3 regions of the Arthrobacter sp. P4_H3 genome follow, and region 3 is predicted to be linked to each of the others. Evidence: riboswitches for the same ligand, from Rfam matches in the RefSeq annotation. Region 3 holds a riboswitch; each other region holds the start of a gene.
What was found. A riboswitch is a leader RNA that binds a small molecule or an ion and turns the genes downstream of it on or off. The one in region 3 is predicted to bind S-adenosylmethionine.
Positions count from the first base shown of each region.

Region 1: another riboswitch for S-adenosylmethionine. It lies ahead of AC1DRE_RS10220 (DUF1737 domain-containing protein); the one in region 3 lies ahead of AC1DRE_RS16065 (bifunctional o-acetylhomoserine/o-acetylserine sulfhydrylase).
Region 2: another riboswitch for S-adenosylmethionine. It lies ahead of AC1DRE_RS04165 (aminotransferase class V-fold PLP-dependent enzyme); the one in region 3 lies ahead of AC1DRE_RS16065 (bifunctional o-acetylhomoserine/o-acetylserine sulfhydrylase).

Region 1 covers NZ_JBFUKK010000005.1:444,770-450,581, forward strand. The annotation lists gene AC1DRE_RS10210 (aromatic amino acid ammonia-lyase) at 1-960, opposite strand, end outside; gene AC1DRE_RS10215 (NtaA/DmoA family FMN-dependent monooxygenase) at 965-2,260, opposite strand; SAM riboswitch class IV at 2,504-2,619, shown strand; gene AC1DRE_RS10220 (DUF1737 domain-containing protein) at 2,633-2,965, shown strand; gene AC1DRE_RS10225 (rhodanese-like domain-containing protein) at 2,962-3,372, shown strand; gene AC1DRE_RS10230 (O-succinylhomoserine sulfhydrylase) at 3,373-4,581, shown strand; gene AC1DRE_RS10235 (methyltransferase family protein) at 4,583-5,161, shown strand; gene AC1DRE_RS10240 (nuclear transport factor 2 family protein) at 5,425-5,812, opposite strand, start outside.
Region 2 covers NZ_JBFUKK010000002.1:175,769-181,580, reverse strand. The annotation lists gene rsgA (ribosome small subunit-dependent GTPase A) at 1-124, shown strand, start outside; gene hisN (histidinol-phosphatase) at 236-1,048, shown strand; SAM riboswitch class IV at 1,242-1,355, shown strand; gene AC1DRE_RS04165 (aminotransferase class V-fold PLP-dependent enzyme) at 1,390-2,817, shown strand; gene AC1DRE_RS04160 (class I SAM-dependent methyltransferase) at 2,881-3,654, shown strand; gene AC1DRE_RS04155 (metal-dependent transcriptional regulator) at 3,686-4,399, shown strand; gene AC1DRE_RS04150 (fluoride efflux transporter FluC) at 4,430-4,849, shown strand; gene AC1DRE_RS04145 (fluoride efflux transporter FluC) at 4,846-5,214, shown strand; gene AC1DRE_RS04140 (hypothetical protein) at 5,306-5,677, shown strand.
Region 3 covers NZ_JBFUKK010000011.1:187,800-193,611, reverse strand. The annotation lists gene AC1DRE_RS16090 (NAD(P)/FAD-dependent oxidoreductase) at 1-919, shown strand, start outside; gene hutI (imidazolonepropionase) at 931-2,133, shown strand; gene AC1DRE_RS16080 (histidine phosphatase family protein) at 2,139-2,819, opposite strand; gene AC1DRE_RS16075 (CPBP family intramembrane glutamic endopeptidase) at 2,914-3,681, shown strand; gene AC1DRE_RS16070 (VOC family protein) at 3,804-4,442, opposite strand; SAM riboswitch class IV at 4,603-4,718, shown strand; gene AC1DRE_RS16065 (bifunctional o-acetylhomoserine/o-acetylserine sulfhydrylase) at 4,781-5,812, shown strand, end outside.

The DNA of each region.
Region 1 (5,812 bases), on a different contig from region 3:
GCCCCGACCGTTGAGCTCCACCTCCAGAGCGTCCTCCAAGGCGGTAACCTGCCACCGGAAAGCTCCGTGGGTCTGGGGTGCGGCCCGGAAGGAGAGCGCGTCCTGCACTGACGCCTCCCGCGTCGGGTCCTCCAGCCATCCGCCCCGGAGCAGCCGCCGGACATTGCCTGCCGTGACCGTCTGGCCGTCCACCGCCTTGGCCGCCTGCACCGCCGGCGAAAACGGGCTGAGGTTGCCGCCGCCGTCGTGCCTTGCCGTCGCCTCAAGCGACAGCGCAAGCGCGGTGTCCGCGAGATCGGCGAGCCGCAGGATCCGGTGCAGCACCAGAGCGCCCACCCCGATCGAATAGGAGTTGGAGCTGACCAGGGCCAGGGCCTCGCCGGGCGCCAGTTCCAGCGGCACCAGGCCGGCGTCCGCAAGGGCCTGCCCGCCGGGCACCAGCTTCCCGTCCGGCGCCACCGACTGGCCTTCCCCGATGGCGACGGCGGCCACGGCGGCGAGATGGGTCAGGTCGGCCGAGCCCACGGACCCGTCGCGCGGGATGGCGGGGACCACTCCCCTGTTCAGCATTTCGGCATAGAAGCGGGCAGTTTCGGGCCGGACGCCGGAGCCGCCGCGGCTGAAGCCCAGGAGCCGTGCCAGCATGACGGCCCGGACCTCGTCGCGGTCCAGGGGGTCACCCACGCCGCTGTTGTGGTACCGCACCACCTGCACCTGGTAGGCAAGGATCGATTTGTCCTCTACAGCGGTGTCACGCCCGGAACCCAGCAAGGTGTTGAGGCCGTAGACGCGGTGGCCGGACTCGATGGCCTGCTGCACCACCTCACGCGAGAGCCCGATCAGCTCCAGTGCGTCCGTACTCAGGACGAATTTCACCGCCGGATCGGCCGCTGCCTCCGCGACGTCCCTGGCGCGCAGGTGGGCCGTGCCGATCAGGAAGTTGCCGCTGCCGTTGCCCATGGGACTAGAAGTCCAGCAGGTTCCGGCGGAAGCCGCCGTCGCCATAGCTTGTTCGGAGCAGCCCCCGGCGCCGCAGCACCGGTGCCAGGCGGTCCAGCACCCCGTGAACCGTGGCCGGGTCCACGAAACCGGAAAACAGGAAACCGTCCCCGCCCACCTGCGCCCCGGTCTCCTCGAGGTAGTCCGCAATGTCTTCGGCGGTGCCGATGATGCTGTCCCCGGCGCCGCCGCTGCGGGCCTGCAGGAGCTGGCGCAGCGTGGACCCGGGCGGACCGGCCTTGGCGAAATGGTCCAGGGTGCCCTGGTTGCTGTTCGTGGCGAGTTCGGGCAGTGGGGCGTCGAGGTCGAACTGCTTGAAGTCGATCACCGAGAGGTAGGAGATGGAATTCAGCTGGCTGTCAATGTCGCGCTGCGTGAGCTGCCGCCGCTGCTCCCGCAGCTCATCAGCTTCGGCGCGGGATCCCACCACGGTGGGTTTGAGGACGTAGAGCACCTTGACGTCGTCGGCGTTCCGCCCGGCCGCGGCTGCCTCGCCGCGGATCGAATCGCGGTAGGCCTTCATGCCGTCCACACCCCTCGCCAGGGCAATGGCGACGTCGGCGTTGCCGCCCGCGAACGCCTTGCCCCTCGGGGACGCGCCGGCCTGGACCAGCACCGGCTCCTCGGGCAGCGGCGCGGTGTTCAGCGGCCCCCGGACCTTGAAGAACTCGCCGTCATGGTTGATCGGGTGGACCTTCGTGTGGTCCGCGAAGACGCCCGCTTCCGCGTCCTCCAGGATGGCGTCCGGCTCCCAACTGCGCCAGAGCCGGCGCACCACGTCCACGAATTCCTCCGCCTTCTCGTAGCGGAGGTCATGCTCGATCTGCTGGTCCAGGCCGTAATTCTGCGCGGCAAGATCGCTGCCGGAGGTCACCACGTTCCAGCCCAGCTGCCCGTTGGAGAAGTGCTGCAGGGTCGCCAGCAGCCGCGCAGCTGTGAACGGCGGGTAGAAGGACGCGCTCACCGTGGGAACAATGCCGAGGTGCTCCGTGGCGGAGAGCAGGTACGGAACGAGGGCCAGCGGATCGTGCTTGGGTGCGAAGGACGCCTGGGCCAGCGACACCTTGGCGCTCCCGCCGTAGGTGTCCGGCACGGTAAGTGAATCCTCGATGATGAACAGGTCGAGCCCTGCCCGTTCGAATTCCCGCACGGCGTGCTGGTAGAGCGCCGGCTTTTTCCAGTCGTAACCGATGCCGTAACCGGGAGTGCCCCAGCCCTGGACACCAAATCCGTGACCCACAAACCAACCGAAGTGCAGCATGGGACTGACTGTATTCCCGTTGGATCTGTTCACGGCTGCCTGATTTCATCCGGCGTTACAGCGGTTCATCTCCCGTCATTATCCTCCCCGCACCGGCATTTGTAACCGCAACACGGGGTCACGTACAGGCCGCAAGTGACCCCCAATAGGCTCCGGGTTGACTGCTCATTGCGCGTGGTCCCGTTACGGAAGATGACGACGACGGCGGTGCAGGCGGCCGTCGTAAGTGTTACGTTTTTGGGGAGTAATGAGAACCGGTGGCAAGCCCTGACTGGCCGGTCGGCAACCCTCCCTTTCGCGGCGGGGTGCCTCAGGTGAATACTCGGCATATCGACCAATTCGAGCTGCAAGCGTGAGAGAAGGAGACCCGTCGTGTCTGACGCCCCCGCCCAACTGGTTCCGGCCGCCGCCCCGGCTGCCGCCCAGGACCAACCCCAGGAAAAGCTGGCGTACCGGCTGATCACCGGCCCCGATGACCGCACCTTCTGCGAGCGCATCTCCGCCGCACTGTCCGAAGGCTACGTCCTCCACGGGAGCCCGGCGGCCACCTTCAACGGCACGAGCGTGATCGTGGCGCAGGCAGTGATCCTGCCCGCGGCCATCGCCGCCGCCGACGCCGCTGTGGCAACCGCGGTGGACGAGCTCGACTTCGACGCCGACCTCGACGCCGACTTCCCCGGCGACGCTTTCGAGGGGCACGCGTGAGCTACGCCGGAGACCTGAGCCCCCAGGACGCCTGGGCCAAACTGGAACAGGGCGCCGTCCTGGTGGATGTCCGCACCGAGGGTGAATGGGCGCACATCGGCATCCCGGACACCAAGGCCACGGAAAACGATCCCCTTTTTATCCAGTGGACTTTCCCGGGCGGGATCCCCAACCCGGAATTCATCGACCAGCTGAAGCAGCAGGCCCCGGAGGACACCGGCGTCGAACTGGTATTCCTCTGCCGTTCCGGCGCCCGGTCGGTCGCCGCCGCAATCGCCGCCACGCAGGCCGGCTTCACCGCCTACAACGTCCTTGAAGGCTTCGAAGGCGAACCGGACCGTTGGGGCGAGCGCACCGTCAACGGCTGGAAGAACCGCGGCCTGCCCACCAACCTCGGAAAGAACTAAGTGACCTTCAACCCCGACGCCGCCGGCTGGAGCCCCGACACCCAGGCTGTCCGCGGCGGCCTTGACCGCACCAATTTCCAGGAAACCACCGAGCCGATCTTCCTTAACTCCGGCTTCGTGTACGAATCCGCGGCAGCTGCCGAGCGCGCCTTCACGGGCGAGGACGAACGGTTCGTCTACTCCCGCTACGGCAACCCGTCGGTGGCCACCTTCCAGGAGCGCCTCCGGCTGCTCGAGGGCACCGAGGCGTGCTTCGCGACGGCGTCCGGCATGTCCGCCGTGTTCACGGCACTTGGCGCCTTGCTCGCCGCCGGCGACCGGGTTGTGGCTGCACGCTCGCTGTTCGGCTCGTGTTTCGTCATCCTTAACGAGATCCTGCCGCGGTGGGGCGTGGAAACGGTGTTCGTCGACGGACCGGACCTGGACCAGTGGCGGGCCGCCTTGGCAGAGCCGACGACCGCCGTGTTCTTCGAGTCACCGTCCAACCCCATGCAGGAGATCGTGGACATCGCCGCGGTCAGCGAACTGGCGCATGCGGCAGGAGCAACAGTGGTGGTCGACAATGTGTTCGCCACTCCCCTGCTCCAGCGCTGCGGTGACCTCGGCGCCGACGTGGTGGTGTACTCCGGCACCAAGCACATTGACGGCCAAGGCCGGGTCCTGGGCGGCGCCATCCTGGGCACCAAGGAGTTCATCGACGGCCCGGTCAAGCAGCTCATGCGCCACACCGGACCGGCACTTTCCGCATTCAACGCCTGGGTACTGACCAAGGGCCTGGAAACCATGGCGCTGCGCGTCAACCACTCCTCGGCCACGGCGCTCCGCTTGGCCGAATGGCTTGAGGACCAGCCCGCCGTCAGCTGGGTCAAGTACCCGCTGCTGAAGTCACACCCGCAGTACGAGCTGGCAGCAAAGCAGATGAAAGCCGGTGGAACCGTGCTGACGCTGGAGCTGTCGCCGTCCGCAGGCCGTACGGCGAAAGAGGCCGCCTTCGCGCTGCTCGACTCCCTGCGGATCATCGACATCTCCAACAACCTCGGCGATGCGAAGTCGCTCATCACCCACCCCGCCACCACCACCCACCGTGCCATGGGGCCGGAAGGCCGTGCGGCCATCGGGCTGAGCGACGGCGTGGTCCGGCTCTCGGTAGGACTCGAGGATGTTGACGACCTGATCCGGGACCTGGAACAGGCACTGAAGCAGATCTAGCGTGTCCTGGCGGACGCTCGCCTCGAATGTTCCGCTGCCGGAGCAGAACCTGCTGGGCATAGCAGCCGGCCTGCTGCTGCAGCGCGTACTGCCTTTGCCCTTGGGCGGCGGGACAAACCGCGTTGCGCCGGGCACCGAGTGGCCGGGCATGCGGCGGCCACACGCCGGCGGGCAGCGCCTTGCCGGTCAGCAGGTCATTGGCCTCGGCGCCATGGCAGCGGGGTGCTTCGTAATCGGCTGGTCCTGGGCGGCCGCCCGCGGGACGCGCCTGGCGGACCCCGGCGTGCTGGTCACCTCAGGACCCTATGCCCTCTGCCGCAACCCCATGTACGTCGGCTGGTCCCTCCTTCACCTGGGGATCGGCCTGATGCGGGATGAGGCGTGGACCATAGCCGCCCTCGCGTTTTCGGCCGCCGTCCACCGGCAGGTACTCCGTGAGGAGTCGCTACTGGCGAACAAGTTCGGCGACAGGTTCAGGTGCTACGAGCGCTCCGTGCCACGCTACATTCCAGCGTTTGCCAGCCGTGGGCGAGGATGGTGTCGATCAGCTGGGCCAGCTCGGGTACATCGTTCGGGGTGACTTCAGGTCTCGGGCAAACAGAGTGTTCACTACGTGTACATTCCCGAACCGCCGCCGAGGCCTCGCCCGCCCCGGCATGTCCCGGCGGCTACAGGCCGAATGCGGAGGGCAGCCGCGGCGGCGTCCTCCGTTTCGGCGTCGCCTTTCCTGACGGGCGGAAGACCACGACTTCCCAGCTGCACGCTGGAATGTTTGACGGATCAGAGACGGTAGCGGGGCCGGTCCTGATGATGGCAGGCGGCGGTGGGACCCGTCATGGGAGGCTATGCCCAGAATGCGTCGCCCTTGGCGGTGTCCTGGAAGAACTCCCGTCCCTCGGTGATCTTGCCGCCAGCCACCCGGAATGCGATGACGCCGTCCTGGTCCAGGGCCCGGCCGCCGTTCTCTGCCTGGTTGTGTTGCACCGCAACAGTGTTGGTTTCCCCGCCGATGATCTCCTCAACTGTCACCTTCAGGTTGCCTCCTGAACGGGCACCGAGTTCGCCGAAATAGGCCAGGATAGCGTCGCGGCCCTCCTTCTTTCCGGACAGCACGCCGTCTCCGGCGACGTGCCAGACTGCGTCCTCCGCGAATATTTCACCAAGGGTTCCCATGTCACCTGCGCTGAATGCCTCGTATCCGCGCCGGACCAGTTCAACATTCTCCTGGCTT
Region 2 (5,812 bases), on a different contig from region 3:
CTGGGTGTCCGAAGGGCACGCAGGGCCGTCCGGCGCAGCACGGCTGGCGTCACTGCGCCGTCTGCTCGGCACCGATCCCCGGATGGAAGCGCAGGAAGCCAAGGAACTCGGCATTGTTTCGTAGCGCCGTTTCGCCGCCTGTGCCAGGGGCCCCGCCGCGGGGCGGGTTCCCGGGCAGCACGGTGCAGGACGTGGCCTCCCAGCCAGCCGGCCGCAGAGACGGTAGTTTGGAAGCATGACCCAACCCGCTTCGAGCTACAACGATGACCTGCGCCTCGCCCATGTCCTGGCCGACTCTGTTGACTCCCAGACCATGAGCCGTTTCAAGGCGCTGGATCTTCAGATTGAAACCAAACCGGATCTTACCCCGGTCACGGATGCTGACAAGGCAGCTGAAGAATCCATCCGCGGACAGCTCTCGCGCTCCCGCCCGCGCGACGCCGTCCTCGGTGAAGAGTTCGGCAGTTCCGGGCATGGTTCCCGCCGCTGGATCATCGATCCGATCGACGGCACCAAAAACTTCGTCCGTGGTGTGCCTGTCTGGGCCACCCTGATTGCCCTCGTGGATGAGGGCGAACCCGTGGTTGGCCTGGTCAGCGCGCCGGCACTGGGCAAGCGCTGGTGGGCCGCGAAGGGCGCCGGCGCCTACATGGGGCGGTCCCTTGCTGCGGCCACGCGGCTGAAGGTCTCGAACGTGTCCGAGCTTTCGGACGCTTCACTCTCCTACTCGAGCCTGGGCGGCTGGAAGGAACGCGGCAACCTCAACGAGTTCCTCGGCCTCACCGAGGAGGTTTGGCGGACCCGCGCCTACGGCGACTTCTGGTCCTATTGCATGGTGGCCGAGGGATGCGTGGACATCGCCTGCGAGCCGGAGCTGAACCTCTACGACATGGCCGCGCTGGTGCCGATTGTCACCGAAGCGGGCGGCCGCTTCACGTCCTTGGAGGGAGTGGACGGCCCCTTCGGCGGAAACGCCCTGGCCACCAACTCGATCCTCCACTCCGAAGTCCTCAAACGGCTGAACCCGGACCTCGACGACCTCCTCTGACGCGTGCCCCGCACTGGAACACGGTGCGGACGCATGGACGGACTGCAGAATAAACGACGGCGGACACCCCTCCCAAGTGGGTGTCCGCCGTCGTTTATTCGGCCGGAACCCGCTTCTCCAGGCATGCGTAACAAACGGCTTAATAATTGGCGTGGCTTTCCCGCGGCGCCGCGAATGTCCTAATCTCGAAACAGGTCACGAGTGCCAGCGCGAAACCCCGGTTTGCTGGCCGGCAACCCTCCATTCGCGGTGGGGTGCCCCGGGTGACGACCAGGCCGGTCCGGAACGGACCCGGCAAGCGCGGATCCCCGGAGTGAGGGGTCCTTTACAGTGAGGTCCCCATGACTACTGCCACTTTCCCCGCAAACCCCGGAACCGCGTCCGCGACGGCCGCAGGCCTCCTGGACGAACGCTTCACCATTGCCAAGCGGCCGCTCTCGGCCGTCACCGGCGCCGAGATCCAGGCACCGCTGATCCAGGGGGGCCACGTCCGCTACGCGAACCTGGACTATGGAGCGTCCGCTCCGGCCCTGTCCGTCGTATCGGCCTACCTGAACGAAATCCTGCCGTACTACGCCAGCGTTCACCGCGGCGCCGGCTACGCCTCGCAGATCAGCACCTCAGTGTACGAAAACTCCCGGAACATTGTCCGCGCATTCGTCGGCGGCAGGACTGACGATTCCGTCATCTTCACCAGGAACACCACGGACTCCCTGAACCTGCTGGCGGGCTGCCTGCCCGTGGCGGACGGCCGCCACACCGGTGAGGTGCTGTATCTCGACATCGAACACCACGCCAACCTGCTCCCCTGGCAGGGCGTCCCGCACCGCAGCGTTGTTGCCGCTCCCACGCTGAGCGCCACGCTCGAGAACCTGCGCTCCGAGCTCAGCCAGGGCGACATCAGCCTGCTGGCCGTCACGGGAGCCTCCAACGTCACCGGTGAAATCCTCCCCGTCCGCGAGCTGGCCGCGCTGGCCCACGAACACGGCGCAAGGATCGTCGTGGACGCGGCGCAGCTGGCCCCGCACCGCCGCATCGACATCGCGGCGGACGACGTCGACTACCTCGCCTTCTCCGGCCACAAGCTGTACGCACCGTTCGGCTCGGGTGTCCTCGTGGGACGGCCGGACTGGCTCGACGCCGGCACGCCCCACCTTGCAGGCGGCGGAGCCGTCCGTGAGGCCCGGCTGGACTCCGTCAGCTGGGCCACCGGACCGGCCCGGCATGAGGGCGGGTCGCCCAACGTGCTGGGTGCAGCCACGCTGGCCCGCGCCACGCAGGTCATCGGTGCGCTGGACCAGGAGCTGTGGCACGCGCACGAGACCGCCATCAGGTCCTTCCTCGTTGAAGGCCTGCGGAGGATCGACGGCGTTACGGTCCACCAGATCTTCAGCGACACCGACCAGGCAACGGACACCATCGGCGTGGTCAACTTCTCGGTCGAGGGCTACGACGCGGGCCTCGTGGCCGCCTACCTGTCCGCGGAACACGGTGTTGGCCTCCGCGACGGCCGCTTCTGCGCCCACCCGCTGCTCAAGCGCTTGGGCCTTCCGTCCGGTTCGCTGCGGGCAAGCTTCGGCGTCGGATCCAGGCTGGAGGACGCCCAGCGCCTGCTGGCCGGCATCGAGGAACTCCGCCGGACCGGTCTCGGCTGGGACTACGTGGTGGACTCCGGACGCTGGGTGCCGGCCAACGACACCCGCAGCTACCCGGACTGGGCACCCAACACCCCCGGCACCGCGGGAGCCGCGCCCTGCACCGAAGACTAAGGGCCCGGCGTTTGCGGTAAATTCGAGGGGTAAGTAATCCAGCCTGCCCGAAGGAGACTGCACGTGGCACGGGGAGGCCCCAAACTGCACCACCGCCGCCGGTACGAACTCGGACAGAGCTTCCAGGACGGCGGTGAGCATTATGACCGTGTCCGTCCGGGTTATCCTGCCGATTCGGCGGACTGGCTGATCCGAAGCGCCGGCGGGACAGCCGGGGCCGCCAACGCCGCTGACATTGGAGCCGGGACGGGCAAATTCACTGCCTTGCTGGTGCAGCGTGGTCTCACGGTCTCCGCCGTGGACCCCTCGCCGGACATGCTCGCCCAGCTGCGGCTTGCGCTGCCGGGAGTTCCCGCGGCGGAGGGCACCGCAGAGGCGACCGGACTCGCGGACGGTGCGTTCGACGTCGTAAGCGTTGCCCAGGCGTGGCACTGGTGCGATCCGCTCCTTGCGAGCACGGAACTTTCCCGCATCCTCCGCCCCGGCGGCGTGCTGGGGCTGGTCTGGAACCAGTTGGATACGTCGGTCCCGTGGGTTCACCGGCTCTCCCGGATCATGCATGCCGGGGATGTGCACAAGCCGGACTTCCGTCCCGCGATCGGGCCGGAGTTCACCGGGCTTGAGAGCCACCTGACACGCTGGGAAGACCCGGTGACCTCCGGGGACATTGTGGAATTGGCGAAGTCCCGCAGCTATTACCTTGCCGCCAGCGAAGGCACCAGGGCCAAAGTCCGGGACAACCTGGACTGGTACCTGCATGAGCATCTGGCGCACTCGCGCGGCGACGTCGTCGGACTCCCCTACCTGACCCAGACCTGGCGGGCGTTCAAAGCATGAGTCCTGCAGACAAAGCGGTAGGCTAGGACCCGTGAAGACCAGCGCGCCCTCCTCCTCTATTGAGGACTACGTCAAGGTCATCTACTCCTTCACGGAGTGGCAGGACAAAGCCATCACCTCCTCGCAGCTTGCACAGCGGCTCGGGGTCGCCAACTCCTCGGTCTCGGAAATGGTCCGCAAGCTCAAGGACCAGGGCCTGGTTGACCACAAGCCGTACAGCGCCATCACGCTCACGGCCGACGGCATCCGGCTGGCGCTGTCCATGGTCCGGCGTCATCGGCTCATCGAGACCTACCTCGTCCAGGAACTGGGCTACAGCTGGGACGAGGTCCACGACGAAGCGGAGCTCCTGGAACACGCCGTCTCCGACACCTTCATCGAGCGGATGGCCGGCAAGCTCGGCAATCCGCTCCGCGACCCGCACGGCGATCCCATCCCCGCAGCGGACGGCACCGTCCGCATGCCCCGCGCCCACCGTATGAGCGAACTCGACGAGGGCCACACAGGCCGGATCACCAGGATCAGCGACGAAAACCCCGATCTCCTGCGCTATCTGTCCGCCGAGAAGATCGATCTCGATGCAGACATAGAAGTACTCGGCCGGAAACCCTTCGGCGGTGCCCTCGTCGTCCGGATCGGCCCGCCGGGCGCCGACCGCGAATTCGATCTTGCCGACGAGGTTTCGTCAGCACTGTGGGTGCACAGCGACACGGGCCATGCCGGATGCCGGCTTGCGGACGCCTGAACGCGTGCCGCCTGTAACGGTGCGGCCTGAATGAAGGGTGTCGCGGGCCCGGGCTGGCGCGCCTGGACGGCGGTGGCCGTCGGGGCGCTCGTTGGGACAGAGCTCCGCTACGGCCTGGGCGTGGTCATCCCGGAAACCGCCGGAGCGGTCCCCTGGACCACCCTGGCCATCAACGTCAGCGGCAGCTTCGTCCTCGCGGCCCTCACCACGCTCTGGATCGCACGGCCGACGACGGCGTTCTGGCTGAGGGCCGGAATCGGGCCGGGGCTCCTGGGATCCTTCACCACCTTCTCGGCGGTGGTCTTCTCCGTTGACCAGCAGGCACGTTCCGGCCTACACACGCCATGGCTGATCTATCTCGGGCTCTCGCTGGTCCTGGGGCTTGGTGCGGCCGCTGCGGGCTGGAAGGCCGGCAAGGCATTGAGTGACCGGACCGGAGGAGCCTCATGACAGCTGTGCTGGTGGGTATTTTTGGCGTTGCCGGGGCCTTGCTCAGGTTTTCCATCGACACCTGGTTCGCGCACCGCACCGGCACGCGCCGGCACTGGCCCTGGGCAACGCTGCTGGTCAATGTCACCGGGTCACTCATCATCGGCCTTTCCGTGGGCGTCAGCGGACGGCTGGGGCTCGACGAGGAATGGCATGCCGCGGTCGCCACGGGTCTCGCGGGCGGCCTGACGACGTTCAGCTCCTGGACCACTGCAACCATCCGGCTTGTCAGTGAAGGGCGGTACCCGGCGGCGGCGCTGAACGTGGCTGTCAATCTCGTCGCAGGGCTCTCCGCGGCGGCGGCAGGCATAGTCCTCGCGGGCTGACAGGCCCGCGGCTTTCCAACCGACGCCAGCCAGCGCCCTGCGGTCTGAATATGTGAATCTCGAGGGGTCCTGCATCCCGTATCGTTAAACGATGGTTACGCGACGTGAAGCAGCTCAGATCCTTGATATTCCACTGGAAATGGCACACCGTCACGGTATCCCTGCCAGGCTGTCGGATGCCGAGCTGTCCGAGCTCCTGGACAATCCCCCGGCCTGGCTCGTCCAGTCCAAGGCCAACCGGACCGGCAAGCGCCCTGTCTGGGTCCAGCTGACCTGTGCCGTCTGCGGCTTCTCGGAAGCCGCCCGGCCCAAGAAATGGTGGCCGCCGTTCACGTACGTGTGCTGCGCCCATCACGCCCTCGATGACCTCCCGCCGGTCCTGCCGGGCCTGGTTCGCAGCGAGTATGAGGGGATCGGCAGCCGGTTCGTCGGCATTGTTGACGTTGAAGTCCCCGCTTCCTGACGGCCGGCGCCCGGGCGGTGCCCGCCTGACCGCGTGAATCGGGCAGGGCCCGAAGCCGGCGTTGGTGCCAGTTTCATTCACGACAAAACAGGCGTACCTTACAAACACGGGGCCTATTCAGGGCCCCGACGTTAG
Region 3 (5,812 bases):
CGCGGCACGGGATGCGGAGCTGCCGGAGCCCGTCCTGTCGCCGCGCAGCTTCATGCTGATCGGCGACGAGGACACGGTGCGGGAGGAAGCCAGCGGGCACATGCACCGGATCCCGCATGCCGAGGCCCTGGAGCTGTGCCCGGTGCTCGATCCCGGGTTCTTCACCGCCGCCGGCCTGGACACCGGTTCGTTCGCCTGCAACGCCCCCGTGCTGCTGGAGGACCACCGGCAGCGGGCCGAAGCCGGCGGGGTGGACATCATCACCGGGGCCAAGGTCCATTCCGCCCAGCGGCTCGGATCCGGCTGGGAGCTGGGCGCCGGCCAGGAGGCCTTCCAGGCAGGCATCGTGGTCAACGCGGCCGGGGCCTGGGCAGATGAACTCGCCGTGATCAGCGGCGTGGAGAAGCTCGGACTCCAGCCGTACCGCCGCACGGCGGCGATTGTCGACGTCGAACGCTCCCTCCCCGAAGCCTGTCCCATGGTGGCGGCTGCCGACGAGTCTTTCTACTTCCGCAAGGAAGGGGACGACGTACTGATTTCGCCGTCGGAATCGGTGCCGAGCGGTCCGGAGGACGCGAAACCCTACCCCGGCGACGTGGACGCGCTGGTGGCGCGGCTCAACGCGGTGACCACGATGGGCATCAGGGGTGTGAAGTCTGCGTGGACCGGCCTCCGCACGGAAGCCGCCGACGGCGTCCCGGTAGTGGGGTTCGACGCCGAAGCCACTGGTTTCTTCTGGCTCGCCGGACAGGGCGGTTACGGTTTCCAGACCTCGTCCGGCATTGCCGAATTGGCTGCGGAACTGATCCTGGCTGGCCCGTCCGTGGGGCAGAGTGCCTGGGACGAGGAAACCGGGCTAAGTCCGGCATCCCGGACAGCGGCGGCCCTGGCCGCGACCCGCTGGTCCATCCGGCACTGAAGAATGGACTCATGAGCACCCTCATCACCAACATTGCCGAGCTGATGACCCAGGACGCGGAGCACCGCGTCCTCCACGACGCCGCCGTGGTGATCGAAGGCGAACGCATCTCCTGGATCGGGCCTGCCGCCGGCGCACCTGCAGCCGACGAGGCCGTGGACGCCGGAGGCCGGGCGCTGCTCCCGGGATGGGTGGATTCGCACACGCACCTGATCTTCGCCGGCGACAGGACCGCGGAGTTCGAGGCCCGGATGGCGGGGGAGAGTTACAGCGCCGGCGGCATTGCCGTGACCACGGGAGCCACCCGGAGCACCAGCGACTACGACCTCACCCGGCTGGCCCTGGGCCGCGTGGCCGAGGCCGTCTCGCAGGGAACCACCTACCTGGAAACCAAGACCGGCTACGGCCTGGACCTGGAGAACGAGGCGCGGAGTGCCCGCATCGCCTCGACGGTTGCTGACGAAGTGACCTACCTCGGCGCCCATCTGGTCCCGGCCGGCGCCGATGCCGACGAATACACTGACCTGGTCTGCGGACCCATGCTGGCGGCCGTCCGGCCCTATGTCAGCTGGGCGGACGTGTTCTGCGAGCAGGGGGCTTTCAACGAAGGGCAATCCCGCCGCGTGCTGCAGGCGTGCAAGGACGCCGGCCTTGGCCTGCGCGTGCACGGCAACCAGCTCGGCGAGGGCCCCGGCGTGCAGCTGGCCGTGGAGTTCGGTGCGGCCAGCGTGGACCACGTGAACTACTTATCCGGAGCGGACATCGAAGCGCTGGCCGCCAGCTGGGCCGGGTGGCAGGACTCCGGAACGCGGGGAACCGTGGCCACGTGCCTGCCGGCCTGCGACCTCTCCACGCGCCAGCCGCTTGCCCCCGGCCGCGAACTCCTCGACGCCGGGGTGCCGATAGCCCTGGCCTCCAACTGCAACCCCGGCACCTCCTACACCAGCTCGATGGCGTTCTGCGTCACCACCGCCGTGCTGCAGATGCGGCTCAGCGTCCACGAGGCTGTCCGGGCCGCGACCTTCGGCGGCGCGCTTGCGCTGCGGCGGGAAGTGGGGAACGACGCCGACGGCGAACGGGCGGTGGGTTCGGTCGCCGTCGGGCACCGCGCGGACCTGCACCTGCTCAACGCCCCCTCCGCCACGCACCTGGCCTACCGGCCGGGCATCCCGCTGACCCACGCCGTCTGGCGGGAGGGCGTCCGCGCCCGCTGACCGCGCTAGAAGATCATGGGCGGGGCGTTCAGGACCGTCTCGTCCACGCGGCGGTCCACCCACTGGCTGAACGGTTTGTCCAGTTCATACTTGCCGACGTCGGTGCGCACCAGGGTCCGCACTTCGGCATTGTCCGGGTTGTTGAGGGACTCGAAATACTCCACGGACCAGTGGAACCAGCGCATGCAGAACAGGCGCATGGTGAGCCCGTGCGTCACGAACAGCGCGTTGGGGGCGTAGTTCGGTTTGGACCAGTGCCGGTGGAGTGTCTCCATAAAGGAGGAGATCCGGTCGTAGACGTCCGAGCCGGATTCACCCTCGCGGAACCGGTAGAAGAAGTGGCCGTAGGCGTTCCGGAGTTCCTTCTGGTCCTCGATCTCTCCGGCGATCTGGAAGTTCGCCCAGTCCTGTTCACGGAGCCGGGGTTCCTCGATGACCCGCTCCACGAGGGATCCCAGGTTGAGCGCTTCGAGGGTCTGGTAGGCCCGGAGATAGGGCGAGACGTAAACACACACGCGCCGCCCGTCCAGTTCCCGCCGGACCTGCGATCCGGCCGCCTTTGCCTGTTCCAGACCGAGCTCCGTCAGGGGTATCCGGTAATCGGGCACCCGGTTATAGATGGAGGTGTCGGCATTGGCGGCGGACTGGCCATGCCGGATCATGATGATTTTTCCGGGCGCACTCATAAATTCCAAGCATAGGCCCGGGCGGGGGAGCGGCCGCGGAGGGTCGGCACGCCGCGGACAGGAAAGAACCAGAAAGTGGAGGCAAGATAGGAACATGCTTGTTCCCTCCCGCCGTCGTCTGCGGATTGAAGTCTGGATTGTCCTGGGTCTGTCGCTGGGGCAGTCCGCCGTGTATTCGGTGGTGCAACTGCTGGACAAGCTCACGCGCGCACCCCTGGCGGAGGGCACCTCCACCCTGAACCGCTCGCAGAGCACCCGCGAATACTTCGACCTCACGTACCAGCTGCTGGACATTGTGTTCGCGCTGGTGCCGGTGCTGCTGGTGATCTACTTCCTCACGGAGCACCGGCCGGCAGGGGAGTCCGGCGCCTCAGCCTTCCGCAGACTGGGTTTCAACTTCGCCCGTCCCGGCAAGGACCTGCTGCAGGGACTGGGCCTCGCCGCACTGATCGGCATTCCGTCCCTGGGGCTCTACGCCGCGGGCCGGGCGCTGGGCATCACCACCGCCATCATTCCCAGCGCACTGGACGCCTACTGGTGGACCATCCCCGTGCTGATCCTGTCCGCTGTACGGCACGGCATCGTCGAGGAAGTCATCGTGGTGGGGTACCTGCTGGACCGGCTCGGCAAATTCGGCTGGAGCATGCCGTTGGCCATCTTTGCCAGCTCGATGCTCCGGGGCAGCTATCACCTTTACCAGGGCTTCGGCCCGTTCATCGGCAACGCCGTGATGGGTGCTGTGTTTGCCTGGATCTACACGAAGACCCGCCGCGTGATGCCGCTGGTGATCGCCCACGCGCTGCTGGATATCGTGGCCTTCGTCGGCTTCAGCCTCTTCGGCAAGGCCATCGGGCTGGGCTAGCGTGCGTTAAAAGGATTCGGCCGCTATCGGTGGGTGACGTCCTTGGCACCCGCTGATAGCGGCCGAAGTTCAGGGGCAGCACGCTGCCCGTGGCCCGTAACGGACCACACGGTGGATCAGGATCAGATGATGACTGCCCCGGAGGCGGTTTCGAACGTGACGGAGAGGATTCCCGGCGTCCCGTGCGGGGCGACCCAGTTCACTGCAACATCCTCCAGCGGCCTTTCCACCGGTTCGCCCAGCCACTCCGTGACCCGCTCCGCGGAGCCGGCAATGGTGAGGCTGGACATCTTGACGTTGCTTGCGTAGGCGTTGGACGGGTGAAGGCCCGGATCGCCTTCCCACTTGAGCATGTACGGCACCTGCGGGTCTGCAATGAGGCCCAGGATGCCGATCTGCTTCCAGACGAGTTCGCGGCCGTCGGGGAACTTGCGGTTGCCGTTGACGGCGGACCGGCCCAGGCGTTCTTCGAACGGTGCCAGGTCGTCCACTTCGACGCACCAGCCCATCCAACCGCCGCCTGCCGCCGAGCGGGCCCGGACAGCCTGCCCGAAGGGAGCCTTGTCGGATGCCGGGTGGTCCAGGACCTCCACGACCTCCAGGTATTTATGCCCGGCGAGCGGGATAATCATGTTGCGGGTGCCGAAACGGGGGTGCACCCCGCCCTTTACGGCTTCGACGCCGAGGGCGGACGAAATACGTTCGGTGGTGGCTGCCAAGCCATCCTGTTCACAGGCGTAAGAGACGTGATCCATGCGCATGCCCTCATCTTGGCACTTTGTGATGGAGCTCTCAGCTAAGGTTCCCCTAACCTTGATGGGATGTCCTGCCGGGCAAGCCTGCAGACCACGAAACCGCAGGGCTGACGTCCTTCGTCATAAAGCTGTTCACGCGCATATTCGCGTTCCTAGACTGGGCCCAGGTCATGAGCGCCAGCATTGAGCCCCGGCTTGCTGGCCGGCAACCCTCGTTCCGCGGTGGGGTGCCCCGGGTGAAGACCTGGCCCTCCGGCATCCGCCGGGCGGCAAGCGCGGCACCGGTCCCGTCAGGGCATGTCCTGCCTCCGGCACAGGTGCCCTTTTCAAGAAGGAGCTTCCCGATGTCCAACGCCTGGTCATTCGAAACCCGCCAGATCCACGCCGGCCAGGAACCGGACAGTGCCACCGGTGCCAGGGCACTGCCGATCTACCAGACGACGTCGTTCGTGTTTCCGAGCGCCGAAAGTGCAGCCAACCGCTTTGCGCTGGCCGAGCTTGCGCCCATTTACACGCGGATCGGCAACCCCACCCAGGACGCCGTTGAACAGCGCGTGGCCAGCCTCGAAGGTGGCCTGGCAGCCCTCCTGCTCAGCTCGGGTCAGGCTGCCGAAACGTTCGCGATCCTCAACGTCGCCGAAGCCGGCGACCACGTGGTGGCCAGCCCCAGCCTCTACGGCGGCACGTACAACCTGCTGGCCCACACCCTGAAGAAGTTCGGCATCTCCGTGACGTTCGTGGAGGATCCGGACAACCTGCAGCAGTGGAAGGACGCAGTCCGGCCCAACACCAAGCTGTTCTTCGCCGAGGTGGTGTCCAACCCCCGCCAGGACGTCCTGGACATCGAGGGGGTCTCGCGCACCGCCCATGAAGCGGGCGTGCCGCTGATCGTGGACAACACGCTGTCCACGCCCTACCTCATCCGGCCGCTGGAGTGGGGCGCGGACATCGTGGTCCACTCGGCAACGAAGTACCTTGGCGGCCACGGCAGTGCGATCGCCGGAGTGATCGTGGACTCGGGCAACTTCGACTTCGGCAAGGATCCGGACAGGTTCCCGGGCTTCAACACCCCGGATCCCACCTATAACGGACTCGTGTACGCGCGGGACCTCGGGGCGGAGGGTGCCCTGGGGGCGAACCTCTCCTACATCCTCAAGGCGCGGGTCCAGTTGCTGCGCGACCTGGGCTCGGCCGTTTCCCCGTTCAACGCCTTCCTCATCGCCCAGGGCCTGGAAACCCTCAGCCTCCGCGTTGAGCGTCATGTTGCCAACGCAGTGAGCGTCGCCGAATGGCTCGAAGCACGGTCCGACGTCGAATCCGTCGCCTATGCGGGGCTGCCGTCCAGCCCCTGGTTCGAGCGCGGCCGCAAGTACGGG